3 regions of the Mesorhizobium sp. RCAM 05099 genome follow, and region 3 is predicted to be linked to each of the others. Evidence: predicted binding sites of a transcription regulator. Region 3 holds the regulator's gene; each other region holds the start of a gene.
The links. Region 3 encodes PhoB, which activates phosphate uptake and scavenging genes when phosphate is short. Its sites were predicted from a motif close to TGTCATNNANCTGTCAT; they were not measured.
Positions count from the first base shown of each region.

Region 1: AC56QQ_RS33215 (ceramide glucosyltransferase) is a predicted target of PhoB. The motif match lies at 2,441-2,457, and genes of this name have one in related genera.
Region 2: phnF (phosphonate metabolism transcriptional regulator PhnF) is a predicted target of PhoB. The motif match lies at 3,418-3,434, and genes of this name have one in related genera.

Region 1 is NZ_CM185035.1:6,696,209-6,703,392, reverse strand. Features, by position in the region: gene argF (ornithine carbamoyltransferase) at 1-772, shown strand, start outside; gene AC56QQ_RS33225 (Hsp33 family molecular chaperone) at 851-1,882, shown strand; gene apaG (Co2+/Mg2+ efflux facilitator ApaG/CorD) at 1,947-2,339, opposite strand; gene AC56QQ_RS33215 (ceramide glucosyltransferase) at 2,567-3,718, shown strand; gene AC56QQ_RS33210 (O-succinylhomoserine sulfhydrylase) at 3,728-4,915, opposite strand; SAM riboswitch at 4,973-5,050, opposite strand; gene AC56QQ_RS33205 (2'-deoxycytidine 5'-triphosphate deaminase) at 5,189-6,283, shown strand; gene AC56QQ_RS33200 (ABC transporter substrate-binding protein) at 6,383-7,156, shown strand.
Region 2 is NZ_CM185035.1:1,485,629-1,492,812, forward strand. Features, by position in the region: gene phnK (phosphonate C-P lyase system protein PhnK) at 1-11, opposite strand, end outside; gene AC56QQ_RS07355 (alpha-D-ribose 1-methylphosphonate 5-phosphate C-P-lyase PhnJ) at 8-907, opposite strand; gene AC56QQ_RS07360 (hypothetical protein) at 913-1,146, opposite strand; gene AC56QQ_RS07365 (carbon-phosphorus lyase complex subunit) at 1,152-2,264, opposite strand; gene phnH (phosphonate C-P lyase system protein PhnH) at 2,266-2,877, opposite strand; gene phnG (phosphonate C-P lyase system protein PhnG) at 2,877-3,338, opposite strand; gene phnF (phosphonate metabolism transcriptional regulator PhnF) at 3,460-4,209, shown strand; gene AC56QQ_RS07385 (zinc-binding alcohol dehydrogenase family protein) at 4,311-5,330, opposite strand; gene AC56QQ_RS07390 (ABC transporter permease) at 5,403-6,368, opposite strand; gene AC56QQ_RS07395 (sugar ABC transporter ATP-binding protein) at 6,365-7,184, opposite strand, start outside.
Region 3 is NZ_CM185035.1:1,197,195-1,204,378, forward strand. Features, by position in the region: gene pstA (phosphate ABC transporter permease PstA) at 1-207, shown strand, start outside; gene pstB (phosphate ABC transporter ATP-binding protein PstB) at 204-1,007, shown strand; gene phoU (phosphate signaling complex protein PhoU) at 1,033-1,740, shown strand; gene phoB (phosphate regulon transcriptional regulator PhoB) at 1,760-2,449, shown strand; gene AC56QQ_RS05900 (agmatinase) at 2,463-3,374, opposite strand; gene AC56QQ_RS05905 (ROK family protein) at 3,554-4,798, opposite strand; gene xylF (D-xylose ABC transporter substrate-binding protein) at 5,148-6,188, shown strand; gene AC56QQ_RS05915 (sugar ABC transporter permease) at 6,333-7,184, shown strand, end outside.

The DNA.
Region 1 (7,184 bases), 1.5 Mb from region 3:
GATCTTCGACAAGCCGTCGACGCGCACGCGCGTCTCCTTCGACGTCGGCATGCGCCAGCTCGGCGGCGAGACCATCATGCTGACCGGCACCGAAATGCAGCTCGGCCGCTCCGAGACCATCGCCGACACCGCCAAGGTGCTGTCGCGCTATGTCGATGCGATCATGATCCGCACCACCTCGCATGAGCGCCTGCTCGAACTGACCGAGAACGCTACCGTGCCGGTGATCAACGGGCTGACCGACGACACCCATCCCTGCCAGCTGATGGCCGACATCATGACCTTCGAGGAGCATCGCGGTCCGGTTGCCGGCAAGACTTTTGCCTGGACCGGCGACGGCAACAATGTGCTGCATTCGCTGCTCGAGGCCTCGGCGCGGTTCCGCTTCAACCTCAACGTCGCCGTTCCCGAGGGCAGCGAGCCGGCACAGAAGCATATCGACTGGTCGCAAGCGCATGGCGGCAAGCTGCACTTCACCCGCTCGGCCGAGGAAGCCGTCGACCAGGTCGATTGCGTCGTCACCGATTGCTGGGTGTCGATGGGCCAGGAGCATCGCGCCCGCGGCCACAACGTGTTCTCGCCTTATCAGGTCAATGCCAAGCTGATGGCCCGGGCCAAGCCGGACGCACTGTTCATGCATTGCCTGCCGGCGCATCGCGGCGAGGAAGTGACCGACGAAGTCATCGATGGACCACACTCGGTGGTCTTCGACGAGGCCGAGAACCGGCTCCATGCCCAGAAGGCTGTCCTTGCCTGGTGTCTTGGCGCTTGATCTGCGGCGGCGCGATCCCTATTTGCGCCGCATCACGCAAATCAAGCGCGTTTCGACGCATGCGCCCCACAGGGCGGCATGGCCGCGCCCTGGAGCTTTGTCATGTTGGAAACCCATCAAGTGACTGAACATCACCCCAAACTCGGCGAATTCGGCTACGCCGGCGACGATCACGTCGTTCCCTTCGAGGTCGGCACGCTCGACGTGCGCGGCCGTACCGTTCAGCTCGGGCCAATGCTCGACGCCATTCTGAGCCGCCACGACTATCCCGAGCCGGTCGCCCGCCTGCTGGCGGAAGCCTGTGTGCTGACGGTGCTGCTCGGCACATCGCTCAAGTTCGAGGGCAAGTTCATCCTGCAGACCCGCACCGATGGTCCGGTTGACATGCTGGTCGCGGATTTTTCCACGCCTACGGCACTGCGGGCCTATGCGCGTTTCGATGCCGACCGGCTCGAGGCGCTCATCGCCGCTGGCGAAACGTCGCAGCAGACGCTGCTCGGCAGCGGTGTGCTGGCGCTGACCATCGACCAGGGTGCTCACACGCAGCGCTATCAGGGCATTGTCCAGCTCGACGGCGAAACGCTCGAAGACGCGGCACGTACCTATTTCCGCCAGTCGGAGCAGATTCCGACCGATCTCAGGCTTTCGGTGGCCAAGCTGTTGACGCCCGGCATCGGTGGCGCACGCGAACAGTGGCGCGCCGGCGGCATCCTGGCGCAGTTCCTGCCGCAGTCGCCCGAGCGTATGCGTGTGCCGGACCTGCCGGGTGGCGATGGCGATCCGCGCGACGAAATCAACGATCCGGCCGACAATTCCTGGCAGGAACTGCTGGCGTTGCTCGGCACCATCGAGCCGACCGAGCTGATCGACCCGACGATCGGCGCCGAGCGGCTGCTCTACAGGCTGTTCCACGAGCAGGGCGTGCGCGTCTTCGGCGGTGTTCCGGTCGCCGATCAGTGTTCGTGTTCGCGAGACAAGATCCGCGGCATCCTCGAAGGCTTCTCCGCGCAGGAGATCAAGGACAGCACCGAGGATGGCGGCATCCACGTCGCCTGCGAATTCTGCTCGAAGCAATATGACTTCGACCCGGCGGAATTCGCGGCTCAATAGCGAAAGAACCACGTCTCACCGGCTGCTTCGCGGCCGGTGAGGGCATTGGCGCCCAAGCCCGAGACTAATTCACCGTGCGCCGCGTACCCGGCAGGTCGAGCGAGAAGGCGGGGATGGCGATGTCAAACGTCTCGCCCCGCTTGTTGCGCATCGTGTAATGCCCGACCATGATCCCTGACGGTGTCGAAAGCGGGCAGCCGGACGTGTATTGATAGCTGTCGCCGGGATTGAGTTCGGGCTGGTCGCCGACGACGCCGGCGCCGCGCACTTCCTCGACCCGGCCGGTGCCGTCGGTGATGTGCCAATAGCGCGACAACAGCTGCACGAACTCGTCCGACTGGTTGTCGATCGTTATCTGATAGCCCCAGACATAGCGGTTCTCGGACGGATCCGAGCGATCCTCCAGATAGAACGGCCTGACCTGCACTTCGATGTTGCGCGTGACGGCGCGGTACATAGGCGACTCCAAAACAGTCCCGGCAACTTTCGGCGCTCCTCGCGGGCTGGTCAAACGTGTGCCCCGTCATTCCGACCTGATAGGCAGGTGCCGACAAAGAATGTCATTTAAGTGACACATGACAATGATGGTGTGCTCCAATCAGTGCCTGGCGACTCGGGCGCTCTGTCGAACTGTCGAAAGCGGTCGCCATGGAGGCCGGCTTTTTCTGGAGTGACCGGATCTCGATGGAACTCACTCTCATAGCCGCCTTGCTTTCGACTGTTCTCATTGTCTCAAACCTCGCCAGCATCGTGTTCGCCGCTTCGCGTCTGAGGCGACGCCGCGTCATCGCAGCGCCGGCTGGCAAGTCACAGCCGGTGTCGATCGTCGTGCCGTCGCGTGGCGTCGAGCCGTTCACGCACGAGACGCTGGAGCGCGCCTTCTCGCTCGACTGGCCGCGCTACGAACTGATCTTCTGCGTCGCCCAAGCCGACGATCCGGTGGTCGGATTGATCCGCGCCGCCATCGCCCGTTTTCCGGCGGTGCCGGCCCGCCTGTTGTTCGGCGACGACCGCATCAGCGCCAATCCGAAGCTCAACAATTGCGTCAAGGGTTGGGAGGCGGCGCGCCACGACTGGGTCATCCTGGCCGATTCCAACGTGTTGATGCCTGGAGATTACGTTCAGCACCTGATGGCGGCCTGGCGGCCGGACACCGGCCTTGTCTGCTCGACGCCGATCGGCTCGCGGCCGGACGGCTTCTGGGCCGAAGTCGAATGTGCCTTCCTCAACACGCTGCAGGCGCGCTGGCAATATGCCGGCGAGGCGCTGGGCCTTGGCTTTGCCCAGGGCAAGAGCATGTTGTGGAACAAGCCGATGCTCGACGCCAGTGGCGGCATCCGCGCCCTGGCCGCTGAGATCGCCGAGGACGCTGCCGCGACCAAGCTGGTGAACGGCCTCGGCCTGCGCGTCAATCTCGTCGCCTCGCCCTTCGAGCAGCCGCTCGGCCGGCGCACGCTCGGCGAAATCTGGTCGCGCCAGGCCCGTTGGGCGCGCCTGCGCCGTGTCACCTTCCCGCTGTTCTTCGCGCCCGAGATCCTGACTGGCGCGGCGGTGCCGCTGGTGCTCGCGCTGGTTGCGGCGGCAAGCACCGGATTCAGCCTGCCGCTGACCTGCATCGCCGTGCTGGCAGCCTTCTATCTTCCGGAATGCGCCCTGGCCTCGGCCAAGGGCTGGTATCTGTCGCCCCGCATGATCGCGGCGATGGTGGTGCGCGACATGATCCTGCCGGTGATGTGGGCACGCGGCTGGCTCGGCGGCGCCGTCGACTGGCGCGGTAACGCGATGACGATTGGCACCAAGGCGGCCGAACTGGAAGAGACGCCGTCGAGCGCCTGAAGGCCTCTGTTACTTGGCCTTCAGCGCCTGCGCGATATCCTCTAGCAGATCGTCGGTATCCTCCAGGCCGACCGAAAGCCTGAGCGTGCCAGGCCCGATGCCGAGTTCCGCGCGGGCTTCGTCGCTCAAATTCTTGTGCGTCGTGGTCGCCGGATGGGTGATCAGGCTCTTGGCGTCGCCGAGATTGTTGGAGATCAGCACGATATCGAGCGCGTTCTGCAAGGCGAAGGCCGCCTGCTTGCCGCCCTTGACGTCGAGGCAGATCAGCGTCGAGCCGCCCGACATCTGCTTCTTGACGATCGCCGCCTGCGGGTGGTCGGCGCGGCCGGGATAGATGACACGGGCGATTTCCGGCCGCTCGGCGAGGAAGTCGGCGATCTTGCCGGCGCTTTCCGTTTGCTGGCGTACGCGCAGCGGCAGTGTCTCCAGGCCCTTCAGCAACGTCCAGGCGTTGAAGGGCGACAGGCTGGGGCCGGTGTGGCGGAAATAGTCGTGCAGGTTCTCGTCAATCCACTTCTTGTCCGACAGGATGACGCCGCCAAGGCATCGTCCTTGGCCGTCAATGTGCTTGGTCGCCGAATAGACGACGATATGTGCGCCAAGCTGCAACGGTTTCTGCTGTAGCGGGGTGGCAAAGACGTTGTCGACGACGAGCCGCGCGCCGATCGAATTGGCGAGTGAGGCAACCGCGGCGATGTCGACCACTTCCAGCGTCGGGTTGGTCGGGCTTTCCAGGAAGAACAGCCTGGTGTTCGGCCTGATCGCTTTTTCCCAGTTGGCGATGTCGGTGCCGTCGACCAGCGTTGCCTCGATGCCGTACCGAGGCGCCAGGGTCTCGACCACCCAGCGGCAGGAGCCGAACAGCGCGCGAGCCGCCACGATATGGTCGCCGGCCTTGGCGCTGCACAGAAGGGCGGCAGTCACCGCCGCCATGCCCGACGCTGTGGCGCGCGCATCCTCGGCGCCTTCCAGCGCGCACATGCGCTTTTCGAACATGTCGACCGTCGGATTGGCGTAGCGCGAATAGATGAAGCCCGGCTCCTCGCCTTTGAAACGGGCTTCGGCGGCCTGCGCCGTCTCATAGACATAACCCTGGGTGAGGTACATCGCCTCGGAGGTCTCGCCGAATTGAGAACGCAGGGTTCCGGCGTGTACGAGGGCTGTCTGAGGTTTCCAGTTGCGCTTCTTGGTGCTCATCGCTCTTGTTCCAGACACAAAAAAACCGGCCGCGAAAGTCGCAACCGGTCCATACGGCCTTGCGGCCCGACGGTCCTTTAGCGACTTGTTTAACGTGGCTGCAAGCCGACCGGCCAAATCACCACGGGATAACGACCCTTTAGACCCGCGCCGCGCTTGCGTCAATTGCCGGCTTGATTAAGAGGTTTGTACCAAGCAGGTTCCGCAAAAGTGTTCCACGGTTTTGCGGCAAGAACCGGCGACAAGAAAAACGTCTGGCCTAGGAGTGGAGCCTTGCGGCAGACAGGCATTCTTCCCGATCAGGACATTTCGGCGCTGTTCCAGTCCGGTGCGCTGAAGTCGCCGCGCGCGCTCGATGCCGACCAGATCCAGCCGGCCAGCCTTGATCTTAGGCTCGGCGACAAGGCATGGCGGGTGCGGGCCTCCTTCCTGCCAGGTCCCAACCACAAGGTTTCGGAAAAGCTCGACCGGCTGAAGCTGCACGAGATTGATCTTGCCGACGGCGCGGTGCTGGAAACCGGCTGCGTCTACATCGTACCGTTGCTCGAGAGCCTTGCGCTGCCGGCGGAGATTTCGGCTTCGGCCAATCCGAAGAGCTCGACCGGGCGGCTCGACATCTTCACCCGTGTCATGACCGACCGTGGCCACGAGTTCGACAAGATTGCCGCCGGCTATCATGGGCCGCTCTACCTGGAAGTCAGCCCGCGCACCTTCCCGATCGTTGCGCGCACCGGCTCGCGGCTGTCGCAGATCCGCTTCCGCACCGGCAATGCGCTGTTGTCGGAAGCCGAGCTGCATGAATTGCATCGCACCGAGATGCTGGTCGCCACCGAGCCGCCGAATATTTCCGGTGGCGGCATCGCACTGTCGATCGACCTCAATGGCGATGAAAATGGTTTGGTCGGCTATCGCGGCAAGCATCACACCGGTCTCGTCGACGTCGACAAGCGCGCCGCACAGGAGGTCGTCGATTTCTGGGAGCCGATCCACAAGAGTGGCGCCGGCGAACTGGTGCTCGATCCCGACGAGTTCTACATCCTCGTCAGCCAGGAGGCGGTGCATGTGCCGCCGCTCTATGCCGCCGAGATGACGCCGTTCGATCCGCTGGTCGGCGAGTTCCGCGTCCACTATGCCGGTTTCTTCGATCCGGGTTTCGGCCACTCGGCGTCAGGCGGCACCGGCAGCCGGGCGGTGCTCGAAGTGCGCAGCCACGAAGTGCCGTTCATCCTCGATCACGGCCAGATCGTCGGCCGGCTGGTCTATGAGCATATGCTGAAGCGGCCGCAGGCGCTCTACGGCACCGACCTCGGCTCCAACTACCAGGCGCAGGGCCTGAAGCTGTCCAAGCACTTCCGCTCCGCGCGCTGAACCACATTGCCGTCAGGCAAAATACTTGCCTGTGCTGGCCCACCATGCTTGGCTGCCTTCTGGCCGTCAGGATGCCGGCGTTCAAGGGGAACCAAGAAAATGCGGATTTCAAAATGGATCGTATCGGCAGCGGGCGCTGCCATGCTGGTGATAGCTGTTGGCTCGCTGTCGGCGCAGGCCGCGGAGAAACTGAAAATCGGCACCGAGGGCGCCTATCCGCCGTTCAACACCATCACCGCGGACGGCAAGGTTGTCGGTTTCGATATCGACATCGCCAATGCGCTGTGTGCGCAGATGAAGGTCGAGTGCGAAATCGTCACCCAGGACTGGGATGGCATCATTCCCGCCCTGCAGGCCAAGAAGTTCGATGCCATCATCGCGTCGATGAGCATCACCGAGGAGCGCAAGAAACAGGTCTCCTTCACCAACAAATACTATACGACGCCGCTCGCCTTGGTGGCGCCGAAGGACAGCGATCTCACCTCGACCGAACCGGCGGCACTTGCCGGCAAGACGGTCGGCGCCCAGGCTTCGACCACGCAGGCCGACTATGCCCAGAATACCTATGGCAAGGCGGGCGCGGAGGCGAAGCTCTATCCAACCCAGGAAGAGGCGATCACCGACCTGACCAATGGCCGGCTTGATGCCGTGATCTCGGACAAGTTCGTGCTGGTGGATTGGCTGAAGAAGGCAAGCGACGGCTGCTGCAAGCTGGTGGGCGACGTCAAGGGCACCGAGACGCAGGCCGGCATCGCCGTTCGCCTGGAAGACACGGCACTGCGCGACAAGCTCAACGCCGCGATCGACGCGATCGTCGCCGACGGCACCTACAAGAAGATCCAGGCCAAGTACTTCGACTTCGATATCTATTGAGGTGAAGCCGCCAATCTCCCCCCTCGTG
Region 2 (7,184 bases), 290 kb from region 3:
TCGTCGGTCATTGCGCCGGCTCCATGTTTCCTGGGGCAAGGTGGGTTTCCGGGGCAAGATGGCCGCGATGGCCCTCTTCACGCCGCTTCTCGCAGTGATCGGTGTCGGAGCAGACGAACATGTGGCCGCCATGGTCGTCGAGAATGACCTCGTCGAGATAGACATTCTCGGCCGCGCACAACGCGCAGGGTTGGTCGAAGGTCTGCACCTCGAACGGATGATCCTCGAAGTCGAGGCTGACCACGCTGGTGAAGGGCGGCACCGCGTAGATGCGCTTTTCGCGGCCGGCGCCGAACAGCTGCAGGGCCGGCGAGCGGTGCATCTTGGGATTGTCGAATTTCGGCGTTGGCGACGGGTCCATCACATAGCGGCCCTCGACCTTGACTGGATAGGCATAGGTGGTGGCGATGCGGCCATGCCCGGCGATGTCCTCGTAGAGCTTGACATGCATGAGGCCGTATTCCTCCAGCGCGTGCATCTTGCGCGTTTCGGTCTCGCGCGGCTCGAGGAAGCGCAGTGGCTCCGGGATCGGCACCTGGTAGACCAGCACCTGGCCCGCCGTCAGCGGATGTTCGGGGATGCGGTGGCGGGTCTGGATGATGGTGGCGCTGGCGGTGTCGGTCGTCACCGCGACATTGGCGACCTTCTTGAAGAAGGCACGAATGGAGACTGCGTTGGTGGTGTCGTCGGCACCCTGGTCGATGACCTTGAGCACATCGTCGGGGCCGATGATCGAGGCGGTGACCTGGACGCCGCCGGTGCCCCAGCCATAGGGCATCGGCATTTCGCGCGAAGCGAACGGCACCTGATAGCCGGGGATGGCGATGCCCTTGAGGATCGCCCGGCGGATCATCCGCTTTGTCTGCTCGTCGAGATAGGCGAAGTTGTAGGTGGCGATGTCGGTCATGGCGATCACATCCGCTCTATGCTATTGAATTGACTTCCAATGCGCGGAAACAGGGCCAAGTTCAGATGACCCAAACCGGATGGATACACATCGGAATCCTGCTGCTGGTTTTCGCCGGCGTGGTTGCCTTTGTCCTTCGAAGAATGGTTCTTCCCACGCCGAAAGATGGCGCGCAGGGCGAGACTGTTGCCGGCGCAAGTGGTGGTTACGGCGGCGGCTTGGTTGATGGCGGCGGCCATTAGCATCACTCCGCAGCCTCCCTTTTCTCTTCCGCCTTCACTGGATTTTCACGGGCTTCATATTCGGCTCGCATGCGGCGCACGAGGTCGAGTTCGGCCTGGAAGTCGACATAGTGCGGCAACTTCAGATGCTCGACGAAGCCGGTCGCCTGGACATTGTCGGAATGCGAGATGACGAACTCCTCGTCCTGGGCGGCGGCGACGACATCCTCACCCAGCTCGCTGGCGCGCAACGCCCGGTCGCAGAGCGCCATCGCCATCGCCTTGCGCTCGCTCTGGCCGAAGACGAGGCCGTAGCCGCGGGTGAATTGCGGCGGCGCCTTGGCGGAACCCTTGAACTGGTTGACCATCTGGCATTCGGTGACCCGCACTGTGCCGAGCGGCACCGCGAAGGGCAGTTCGGGCACCTGCAGTTCCAGCTCCACCTCGCCGATGCGGATCTCGCCGACGAAGGGATGGTTGCGGGCATAGCCGCGCTGGGTGGAGTAGCCGAGCGCCAGCAGAAAACCTTCGTCGCCGCGTGACAGCGCCTGCAGGCGGATGTCGCGCGCCATCGGGAACTCCAGCGGCTCGCGGGTGATGTCGCCGGGAACATGATCCTGCGGCATCTCGCCGTCCGGCTCGATCAGGCCTTCGCGGGCGAGGATCGCCGACACGCGCGGCATGGCTTCCGCTTCCGTCTCGCGCCGCAAGGGCTCGGCGACATCGGCGCCGGCGGCAAGCTCCGGATCGAGCAGCCGGTGGGTATAGTCGAATGTGGGCCCAAGCAGCTGGCCGCCGGGCAGGTCCTTGTAGGTTGCCGACACGCGCCGTTCGACCAGCATGTTGGCGGTGTCGATCGGCTTTGTGTAGCCGAAGCGCGGCAGCGTGGTGCGATAAGCGCGCACCAGGAAGATCGCCTCGATCATATCGCCGCGCGCCTGGACGATGGCCAGTGCCGCCAGTTCACGGTCGTAGAGCGAGCCTTCGCTCATCACCCGGTCGACGCCGAGCGCCAGCTGCTCGACGATCTGATCGAGCCGAAGTGCAGGCACGGAACGGTCGCCGCGCCGGCGGTCGGCAAGCAGGCCGTGCGCGTTGGCAATTGCGGCTTCGCCACCTTTTACCGCGACATACATCCTACGCCTCCATCGTCTTGATGCGCGTCGTGCGCGGCAGGCAGGCGATGCCGTCCACGGTGGCGAGGATGATGTCGACGCCGCGCGGAAAGCGCTTGATATTCTGTTTCCACTGCTCGACGAAATGACGCGGCATCCGGGCCGGTGCGATCGTGATGCTGGTCTCGATGCCAGGGCCTTCGAGCAGCAACGGGGCGCCCGAAGCAAGATCGCCGACTTGCAGGATCAGCGTGGTCGAGCGATCGGGATAGTCCTGCGTGCCTTGCGAAAAACCATCGAGTGCCATCATCTCGGCCGGCGTGGCGACAAATGCGAAATGCGCATCGGCCGGTGTGTTGGCCAGTGGTGCGCCAGAATGGAAACCAAGCCAGGATCTGATCGCGGCGGAGGTTTGCAGTGCAGGGTCAAGCCAGAGCGGGGTGTCGTTGTCGCAAAGCGCCAGTGCTATGGCGCCGGCGGTTGCCGAGAGCGGCGCCGGCGGGCGGGCGAAGGCCGGCAGCGGCTGCACGCTACCCGGCCGCGCCATCGCGTCCATGACGGCGCGGAACACGGTCTGGGCGTTGAAGACCGGATCGGCGAAACCGCCCTCGATCGATTGCACAGCTGCGTCCATCAATCTTCTCCGCGAACCATTGTGAAGAAATCCACCTTCGTCGCCGCCGTCTCGGCGCGGCGCCGTTCATGCGCTGTGGTCAGCGCCGCCTGCAGGGGCGCGATGATTTTGGTCTCTATCTCGTTGCGGCGGGCCGGGTCCTGCCACAGCGCGTCGGCGATGGCCGCCAGCCTTGCCTTCTGCCTGTCGCGGCCAAGCGCATAGCAATGGCCGACCTGCCCGGACGGCAGCCTGACGGTGGCCCGGGTAACGGTCGCCTCGCCGACATTGAAGGGCGCGCCGCCACCGCCGATGCGGCCGCGCATGGTCACCAGGCCGGTCTCGGGGCCGCGCAGCAGTTCAGCTTCCGAGGGCAGGCCGGCCTCGTTCCAGAGCCGGACGATGTCATCGCCGCTGGATTGCGCCAGTGTTGCCATGGCGGCCTTGCGCTCGGCCTGGTCGCGGGCTTCCTGTCCTCGCATGAACGACATTCCTCTTGTCTAAATTTGTCTATTGATATAGACATCTATACAAATTATACCCATTATCTAACGCGAGTCCATGACGGGTGGATGACAAGCGATAGAAGGCTGCGGGCAAATGATGATCGGGCGGCTGGCAGCTGACAGAATCGAGCGGCGCAGTGGCGTCTCGCTCTGGCGGCAGATTGCCGACAAGATCCTGCACGCGATCGCCATTGGCGATTTCGCCGAGAATGCCGCGCTGCCGCCGGAGGTAGCGCTGGCCGAGCGCTACGGCGTCAACCGTCACACCGTGCGCAGCGCCATATCCGCCCTCGTGCAGGAAGGAATACTGCGGGCCGAGCAGGGGCGCGGCACCTTCGTGCTGTCGCGCAAACGGCTGTCCTATCCGATCGGCGCGCGCACGCGTTTTTCGACGGGTCTGCAAGGGCAGACGTCGGAAAGGCACATCGTCCTGCTCGCCTCGTCGGTCGAGCCGGCCAGCCAGCGCGTCGCCGAGGGTCTTGGCCTTGCCACGGGGGCCGATGTGATACGGCTGGAGACGCGCGGCGAAGCCGATGGGCGGCCGGTGTCACGCGCCGCCGGCTGGTTCGAAGCGGGGCGCTTTGCCGGCATCGATGCCGCGATGGCGGAGACCGGTTCGATCACCGCATCGCTGGCGCGTTTCGGGATAGACGATTATCTCCGCCAATCGACCGTGCTGTCGGCGCGCCATGCCGACGCTGCCGACCTTGCCGATCTCGACCTGCAGCCGGGCGCCATCGTGCTGGTCACGGTCGCCGTCAACGTTACGCCCGACGGCCAGCCGATCCAGTTTTCCGAGTCGCGCTTCCCGGCCGAGCGGGTGGAACTGAAGCTGTCGGCGCTGTAGGGAGTGCCGGCCTTAATACGAGACCAGCGGCTTGGCGTTTGAGACCGCCTTCGACCTGCGTGGGGCGTCGTCAATTCGGGCCGGGCTCACCGCCTGCCATGTTATGACCCGACCTCGATCACAGCCTTGATCAGGCCGGATTTCTCGTGTGCCCAGCGCGAGAGATCGCGCGGCGTTTCGGTGAGCGATGTGCGGTGGGTGACAAGCTTGGCCAATGGCACCGCGCCGTTGCGGATCGAGGCCGCGACGTGATCGAAGTCGGCGCGCAGCGCATTGCGGCTGCCGATCAGCGTCATCTCTCGCTTGTGGAATTCCGGATCGGAAAAGACGATGTCGTCCTTGACGACGCTGACCAGCACCAATGTTCCACCATGCGCGACATGGGCGAAGGCCGACTGCACAGACTGGGTGTTGCCGGTGGCGTCGAAAACCATTTCGAAGCCTTCGCCGCCGGTTGCTTCCTCGACCAGATCTGGTACCGCGCCGCGCGAGCCGTCGAGGGTCTGGAAGCCGAGCTCGCTCGCGGCGAAGGCGAGCCTTTCGCTGCTCATGTCGAGCAGCGTCACGTCGAGCCCGGCGATGCGGGCGAAGATGGCCGTGCCGAGCCCGATCGGACCGGCGCCGATGACCAGCGTGCGGGCGCCGGGATCGGCGCGTGAGCGCCGCACGGCATGCGCGCCGATGGCGAGGAACTCGACGGCGGCGGCGTCCGCCAGCGACAGACCGTTTGCCGGATAAAGATTTTGCGCCGGCACCAGTATCCGTTCGCACATGGCGCCGTCGCGATGGACGCCGAGCACCTCGATCCTGACGCAGCAGTTCGGCTTGCCGTGCCGGCAAGCGATGCACCTGCCGCAGGAAAGATAGGGGTTGATGACGACTGGCTCGCCAACGACCATATCCACACCTTCACCGGCCTCGACCACGGTTCCCGACACTTCATGGCCCATGATGCGGGGATAGGCGAGGAACGGGTGCTTGCCCTCGAAGATATGGTAGTCGGTGCCGCAGATGCCGACATGGCTGACCGCCACCAGCGCCCAGCCGGGTGGTGGCGAGCCGGGTGCGGGACGATCTTCCAGGACAAGATCGCCGGGCGAGCGGCAGATGACGGCTTTCATGCTTCAATCCAGTCTTGTCATGAAATCGCCGGCCCGGCAGTAATGTCGGGCCGACGATTGATTGAGGGCGGTCTACTTGCCGCGGCGGCGCAGTCCGTCGAAGTAGACGATGATGATGATCAGCGCGCCGGTGATGATGCGCTGCCAGAACGAGTTGACGTTGAGCAGATTGGCGCCGTTGTTGATGGTGGCGAGGATGAAGGCGCCGAGCAACGGGCCATGGACGGAGCCGACGGCGCCGAACAGCGAGGTGCCGCCGATCACCGACGAGGCGATGGCCTGCAGTTCCCAGCCTTCGGCCTGGGTCGGATTGCCGATGCCGATGCGGGCGGCAAGCAGCACGCCGACGAAGGCCGCGCAGAGACCCGACAGCGTGTAGGCCATGTAGATGGTCCGCTGGACGTTGACGCCGGAAAGGCGCGAGGCCTCGGCGTTGGAGCCGACCGAGAACAGATACCGGCCCCAGCGGCTGTGGTGGAGGAAAACATAGGCCGGAATGCCGACCAGGATGACCATCCAGAACAGATTGGGGATGCCGACGAAGGAATTGCGCGAGAACGCGGTGAAGGTGTCGCTGTTGATGTTGATCGAGTTGCCATTGGTCATCAGCAAGCCGATGCCGCGCAGCGAGGTCAATGTCGCCAGCGTGATGATGAAGGGTGGCAGGCCCATCTTGACGATGCCGAAGCCGTGAAACATGCCGATGCCAACGCCGACCAGCAGCGTCACCAGAATGGCGAGCCAGATGGGGAAACCGGCATTGATCATCATGGCGACGACGACGGTGGCGAAGCCGACCACGGCGCCGACGGACAGGTCGATGCCACCGGTGATGATGACGAAAGTCTGGCCGACCGCCATGATGGCGATCATCGAGCCCTGCCGCAAAAGATTGGCCAGGTTGTTGCCCGAGGCGAAGCTTGGCGTCGCCACGGAAAGCACGATCCACAGCAGAACCAGCAGCGCCAACAGCGTCAGCCCAAACAGGACGTTGTAGTTGCGCTTCGGTTTCTCGACAGCAATCGCCTCGGTGCTCATATCTGTCCTCCCAGCTTTTCTTGTTTCTCGGCGAGCGCCTGCGTGAGAATGTCCTCGTGGCTGGCGGCGCGAAAACCGTGCGTCGCCACCAGTTTGCCGCGCCGGAAAACGTGCAGCGTGTCGGCGAGCTCGTAGACTTCCGGCAGATAGGACGAGATCAGGATGATGCCGGCGCCTTTCGACAACAGTGCGCCGAACAGGCGGTAGATCTCGGCCTTGGTGCCGACATCGACGCCGACCGTCGGTTCGTCGAAGATGAACAGCTTGGCGCCATGGGCCAGCCATTTGCCGATGACGATCTTCTGCTGGTTGCCGCCCGAAAGGCTGGAAGCCAGCGCGCCGCGCGTCGGCGTCTTGATGCGGAGATCGGCGATCTGGCGGTCGGCTTGGGTCTTTTCCTGCGCGTTCGAAATCAACAGATTGTTCGAAATGCGCTTGTAGATCGGCAGATTGAGATTGAGCCCGACCGACAGGTTGAGACAGAGACCCTGGTCGCGGCGGCTTTCCGGCGCCAGCGCCATGCCGAGCTTGATCGCATCATGCTCGGAATTGACCTGGACCTCCTTGCCTTCCCAGAAAATCTGGCCCGCTGATTTGCGGTGGCGGCCGTAAAGCGTGGTGACGAACTCGCTGCGCCCGGCGCCGATCAGACCATAGAGCCCGACGATCTCGCCGGCGCGAACCGTCATCGAGACATCCTCAAAGCCCTTGCCGGACAGGTTCCTCGCCTCGAGGATCGCGGCGCCGGGGGTGAAATGCTCCTTGTGGTAGACCTGCTCGATCGAGCGGTTGATCATCATCTTGACCAACTCGGCA
Region 3 (7,184 bases):
CTCTTTACGGCGCTCAACAACCAGTTCTGGTCGAGCAATCTCAACGCGCCGATGGCCAGCCTGCCGGTGACCATCTTCCAGTTCGCTCTCAGTCCTTACGAGGAATGGCAGCAACTGGCCTGGACCGGCGCACTCATAATCACATTGACGGTTCTCGCGCTCAGCATCTTTGCTCGCAGCCTGACCGGACGCAGAGAGGACAAATGAGTCAGATGTTGTCTCCAGACATGACGATCGCCGCCGAGGCAACCGCCAAAGCCAAGATCGAGGTCAAGAACCTCAACTTTTACTACGGTCAGAGCAAGGCGCTCAAGGGTATCACCCTGTCGCTGCCCGAGCGCAGCGTCACCGCCTTCATCGGGCCCTCGGGCTGCGGAAAGTCGACGCTGCTGCGCGTCTTCAACCGCATCTACGAGCTCTACCCGAAACAGACCGCCGAGGGCCAGGTGCTGCTCGACGGCCAGAATATCCTTGACCGGTCGCAGGATCTCAACCTGCTGCGGACCAAGATCGGCATGGTGTTCCAGAAGCCGACGCCATTTCCGATGTCGATCTATGAGAACATCGCTTTCGGCGTCAGGCTCTATGAGAAGATCAGCAAGTCCGAGATGGACGGCCGTGTCGAGCAGGCGCTCAAGCGCGCCGCGCTGTGGACCGAGGTCAAGGACAAGCTCAACGCCAGCGGCCTCAGTCTTTCGGGCGGCCAGCAGCAGCGGCTCTGCATCGCCCGCACCGTGGCGGTGAAGCCGGAAGTCATCCTGCTCGACGAGCCGGCTTCGGCGCTCGATCCGCTGTCGACCGCCAAGATCGAAGAGCTGATCGACGAGTTGCAGGCCGACTACACGATCGTCATCGTCACCCACAACATGCAGCAGGCGGCACGCGTCTCGAAGCAGACCGCCTTCATGTATCTGGGCGAACTGGTCGAATTCGACCGCACCGAGAAGATCTTCACGTCGCCCCGCGAGAAGCGCACGCAGGACTACATCACCGGCCGCTTCGGCTGAGCTCAGACATACGAGGACTAAGATCATGGGCGAACATACAGTCGCTTCTTTCGACGAGGATCTCGGACAGATCAGCAGGCTCATCAGCGATATGGGCGATCTCGCCGGCTCGATGGTCGGCGGCGCGACCAAGGCGCTTTTGAATTCCGACAACGCCCTGGCACAGCGCGTTGTCTCCGACGACGCGATCATGGACGCGCGCCAGCGCGAACTCGACGACCGCGCCATCACATTGATCGCCAAGCGTCAGCCGATGGCCGACGATCTGCGCCATGTCGTCGGTTCGATCCGCATGGCCGGCGACCTCGAACGCATCGGCGATCTTGCCAAGAACATAGCCAAACGCGTCGGCACCGTTGGCCTCAGCGTCACGCCTCGCGACCTTTCGCACTCGATCGATGCGATGGCGCAACTGGTGCTGATCCAGGTGCAGGGCGTGATCGAGGAATATGCTGCCGCCGACGCGGCGGCGCTGGCCAAGCTCAGGAACGACGACGAACGCATCGACGTCAAGTACACGTCCGTGTTCCGCGAACTCCTGACCTACATGATGGAGGATCCGCGCAACATCACCGCGTGCACGCATCTGTTGTTCTGCGCCAAGAACCTCGAACGCATCGGCGATCACGTGACCAACATCGCCGAGAATGCGTATTATGTTTTGACCGGCACACAGCTGCCCGCCAATCGCCCGAAGCAGGACGAGACGGCAATGTCCGCGCCGGCGGCATGACGACAGGGGTGAGCAGCCGATGATCGCGCCACGCATCATGGTGGTGGAGGATGAGGAGCCGCTGGGTGTGCTGCTCCGCTACAATCTGGAGTCCGAGGGCTATCAGGTCGAGGTGGTGACGCGCGGCGACGAGGCCGAGATCCGGCTGCAGGAGAACGTTCCCGACCTTCTGGTGCTGGACTGGATGGTGCCGGCGGTTTCCGGCATCGAACTCTGCCGGCGGCTGAGAATGCGCCCCGAGACCGAGCGGCTGCCGATCATCATGCTGACCGCGCGTGGCGAGGAGAGCGACCGCGTGCGCGGCCTTTCCACAGGCGCCGACGATTATCTGGTCAAGCCGTTCTCGACACCGGAGTTCATGGCCAGGGTCAAGGCGCTGCTGCGCCGCGCCAAGCCGGAAGTGCTGTCCAGCGTGCTCAAGGTTGGCGACATCGTGCTCGATCGTGAGTCGCACCGGGTCTATCGCAAGAAGAGCGAGATCCGGCTCGGACCGACCGAATTCCGCCTGCTGGAATTCATGATGCGCCACCCTGGCCGCGTTTTCTCGCGCAGCCAGCTGCTCGACAATGTCTGGGGCGAGACGATCTATATCGATGAGCGCACGGTGGACGTGCATGTCGGCCGGTTGCGCAAGGCGGTCAACAATGGCCGCATGCCCGATGTCATCCGCACGATCCGCGGGGCGGGTTACGCGATCAGGGAAGACTAGGGACAGTCCGGGCTCAAACCTGCCGGACGACGGTGCCGATCACATTGACGAGAAGGCGCGCCGCGGTCAGGGCCGACAGGCCGTCAATGTCGGCGGGAGGATAGAGCTCGACAAGGTCGAATCCTGCGATCCTGGCCCGCCTGCCGAGGCCCGCGATCAGATCGATCACCTGGGTGTAGGCGAGGCCGCCGGGCGAACGCGCCGCCACGCCCGGCATGATGCCGGGATCGAGGCCGTCGCAGTCGAGGGTTACGACGACCCGCGCCCCTTCCGGAATATGCCGGAGAGCGGCTTCGACGCCCTGGGCGTGAACCTCGCGGGCCGTTACAAGGCGGCTACCATAGCGCCGTGCCGCTTCGATTTCGGTGAGGCGCGCGCTGCCAACGCCACGGATGCCGACCTGCACGATGCCGGCGACATGCGGCATCTCGCTCGCGCGGCGCATCGGGTTCGAATAGCCGTAGCGCTCGCCATGCACCTCGTCGCGCCAGTCGATATGGGCGTCGATCTGCAGGATCCAGACCGGCCCGTGATCCGCAAAGCCGGCGAGGAAGGGGATGGGCACGGAATCGTCGCCGCCGAGCAGGATCGGTACGGCCGGCAATGCCAGAACCTGACGCGTTTTCGCCTCGATCCGCGCCCTGTTGCCGGTATTGTCATGCATGGTGGTCGGGATGTCGCCGGTGTCGATGCAGCAGACCGGCTTGCCGTCGAACAGCGGGCCGCCGAGATCGAAATCCCAGTGCTCGACGAGTGTGGCATCGCCCTGACTCGCAACGCGGATGGCGTCGGCGGCCAAGGCATAGCCGCGGCTGTCCTCGCCGGGATAGGTGCTGCCGTGGCCGGCTCCGAAGATCACCGCGCGCGGGATACGGCCATCGGCAAGCCGATCGGGAAAGCCGAGAAAGGGAGGCGAGGCGGTCATTTCTTGGTGGTCCTGATGATGGTTTAGCTGAAATTTCAGTGTTGAGGGTGCGGGATGATGAGCATTGGCTGGGCGCGTCGAATTAGACAGCATCCTAACAGTTGGCGCGCCTAACTGACATCATACCCATCGTGAGGCCCGGTTCAGGTCGACCGGTCGTTCAGAATATGCGCTGATCCTCAGGCAACGTTCTTTCCGGCGCCCGTTCGTGCTTGCGCGCCCGGTGCGAAAATCTCCTGGTCGACGAAGGTCAGCGCGCGCATGGCGCAGCCTTCGCGGATCAGCGGCAGTTCGTTCGGCTCGGTGTCGAAGGAAATCGATTCCGAATGCTGGCCGCCGGCGGTCTGGGCTATGGCCTCGCGCAATGCCGGCTCGATCAGGTCGAAGGCCGCGGCGCTGACACCGACCATGGCGACGGGTGCCGGATCGATCAGCGCGAACAGGCTGCCGAGGCCGTAGCCGAGCGCTTCGCCGGCCTTGCGATAGGCTTCACGCTCGGGCCCCGCGCTGTCGCGGGCCGCGGCTGCCAGAGCGCGCATGTCTGCGTCGCTGACATCGGCAACCGGCTCGGTGTCCTCGCCCAGCTGCCTTGCGTTGCGCCAGATGGCGTAGTTGCCGGCATAGGCCTCGACGCAGCCGCGTCGCCCACAACGGCAGAGCGCGCCCCTCGGCTGGTGGATCATGTGACCGAACTCGCCGCCCGAGGAATGGGTGCCGGTGAACAACTGACCCTTCAGCACCAGTCCCATGCCGATGCCGTGCGAGAGCAGGATGGCGATGAAATCATCACGGTAGCGCTGCGGATCGCGCCAGCGCAACGCCACCGCCATCATGTTGCAGTCGTTCTCCATGGTGGCGGGGATGCCGAACTCGTCCTCGAGGATGTCGGCGAAGGCGATGTCGGTGTGCGGCGTGATCGGCGACCACAGCATGGCGCGAGCACGGGTGTCGGTAATGCCTTGGATGGCCAGCGCGATGCGGGCGACGCTGCGGACATCAAGATCGGGGTCTTCGAGACGGCGTCGCACGATGGCGACGCATTCACCGATAAGCGCGTCGCGCGACATCGTCAGCGTCTCCAGCCGGCGCTGTTCCTCTGATATCACCTGGCCGGCATAGTCGATGACGGCGACGGACAGGAAGTTCAGAGACAGCACCACGGTCATCACCGCCGCGGCTTCCGGATTGAGGCTGAGGCCGACCTGCGGCCGGCCGCGTTTCAGCGAAGCGGGCTCGCTCGGCTTGCTCTCGGCCAGGATGCCTTCGCCGATCAGGTCGGAGGAAATCGCCGATATGGTCGAGTGGGAGAGGCCCGTGGTCGCGGCGATCTCGGTGCGTGACGGCTGTCCGGCGCGGCGCACGGCCGCAATCACCATTGCCCGGTTGCGCCGGCGCAAATCGTCGTGGCGGATTCCGACCGACATGCTTTCTCACATCCTCCCGGTCGCCGCGGCCTTTCGTGCCCTCCGAAGGCGTCGGCGAAGCCTGAAGCGCGTCGCGCCCCAGGTCGTCATTCCCGCGCCTGTCGTTGTCCCGAAACCGCTGCCCACCCTTGGGCGACATGCGCCAGCCAAATACTGGCAGAAGCGAATTATCCTGTCATTATTTATTCCGAGGCTCGAAAAAAATTCAGAGAGACATCAAAATCCATCAGAATCGATGTTGACAGCGTTCCGGTGTTGGATCAGTATTTTTTCGAGGCTCGAAAAAAGAGCCTGTGTGCCGGCCTTCGGGTCAGTTTGGTCGCGCCATACGCGGCGCAGGGAGGATAACATGAAGAGATTCACAGCCGCCATCCTGGCGGGTGTCGCCATGTCGCTGACGCTCGCGTCGGTCGCGCAGGCGAAGGACAAGGTCATCGGCGTTTCGTGGTCCAACTTCCAGGAAGAGCGCTGGAAGACAGACGAGGCCGCCATGAAGGCGGCGATCGCGGCCGCCGGCGACAAGTATATCTCCGCCGACGCGCAGTCCAATCCCGGCAAGCAGCTTACCGATGTCGAAAGCCTGATCTCGCAGGGCGCCAACTCGCTGATCATCCTGGCGCAGGATGCCTCGGCCATCGGCCCGGCGGTGCAGAAGGCACTGGACGAAGGCATTCCGGTCGTCGGCTATGACCGTCTGATCGAGAACAAGGATGTCTTCTACCTGACCTTCGACAACAAGGAAGTTGGCCGCATGCAGGCCCGCGAAGTGTTCAAGGTCAAGCCGGAAGGCAACTATGTCTTCATCAAGGGCTCCGGTGCCGATCCGAATGCCGACTTCCTGTTCTCGGGCTCGATGGAAGTGCTCAAGGAAGCCATCGACAGCGGCAAGATCAAGAATGTCGGCGAGGCCTATACGGACGGCTGGCTGCCCGCCAACGCCCAGAAGAACATGGAACAGTTCCTCACCGCCAACGACAACAAGGTCGATGCCGTGGTCGCGGCCAATGACGGCACCGCCGGCGGCGTCGTCGCGGCGCTGACGGCGCAGGGTCTGGCCGGCACCGTGCCGGTGTCGGGTCAGGACGGCGACCACGCCGCGCTGAACCGTATCGCGCTCGGCACCCAGACCGTGTCGGTCTGGAAGGACGCGCGCGAGCTCGGCAAGAACGCCGCCGAGATCGCATCGCAGCTGGCCGACGGCAAGAAGATGACCGACATCGCCGGCGTGAAGGATTTCACGACGCCGGGCGGCAACACCGTCAAGTCGCTGTTCCTGACCCCGGTTGCCATCACCAAGGACAATCTCAACGTTGTCATCGACGCCGGCTGGATCAAGAAGGATGAGGTCTGCGCGGGCGTTGCCGCCGGCACCGTCGCTGCCTGCAATTAAGCCGGGCCTGTTCCTGCTCGATATCAACGCCGCGGCCCAAAGCCGCGGCGTTTTCTCAAAAAGATTTGTGTTTCCGCATCGTGCGGATAGCTTCTAGGCTGCTTACGGCATCCGCGTCAGACGGCCAGCCGGTGGGAGGAAATCATGACCGACACGACGTCCAACCCGCAGGCCGACATCGCGCGTGCGTCGGAGCTCGGCGTGGTCGCCCGGTTTCTCAAGGCAACCGAGATCGACACCCGCATGCTCGGCATGATCGGCGCCCTGCTGCTGATCTGGACCGGGCTGCATGTCATTTCCAGCCTGCGCCTCGGCGTCAATCCGCTCGATTTCGACAGCCGTACCTTTCTCACGCCGCGCAATCTGTGGAACCTGTCGGTGCAGACATCGGCGGTCGCCATCATGGCCTGCGGCATGGTGCTGGTCATCGTCATGCGTAACATCGACCTGTCGGTCGGCTCCGCCGAGGGCCTGATCGGCATGGTGATGGGCTTTGCACAGGTGCATTTCCTGGTGCGTTTTGTCGGGCTCGAACTCGGCAATCCCTGGATATGGGTCCTGGCGCTGGTCATCGGCCTGGCGCTCGGCCTGCTGATCGGGGCCTTCCAGGGTTTCATAATCGCCTATCTCGAGGTGCCGGCCTTCATCGTCACGCTGGGCGGCCTGCTGGTCTGGCGCGGTGCCGCCTGGTGGGTCACCAGCGGCCAGACGGTGGCGCCGCTTGACGCCACCTTCCAGCTGATGGGCGGCGGTCCGGCGGGATCGATCGGCGCGACCTGGAGCTGGATCGTCGGCATCGTCGCGTGCCTTGCGGTGGTGTTTGCGCTGTTCAACGGGCGGGTGCAGCGCAAGCGGTTTCGTTTTCCGCTGCGTCCGATCTGGGCCGAGACGCTGCTTGGCGTGGTCACCTGCGCCGTCATCATGGGCGCCGTGTGGCTCGCCAATTCCTATCCCTGGCCGATCGGCATCGTGAACAGATACGCGGCCGCCAACAAC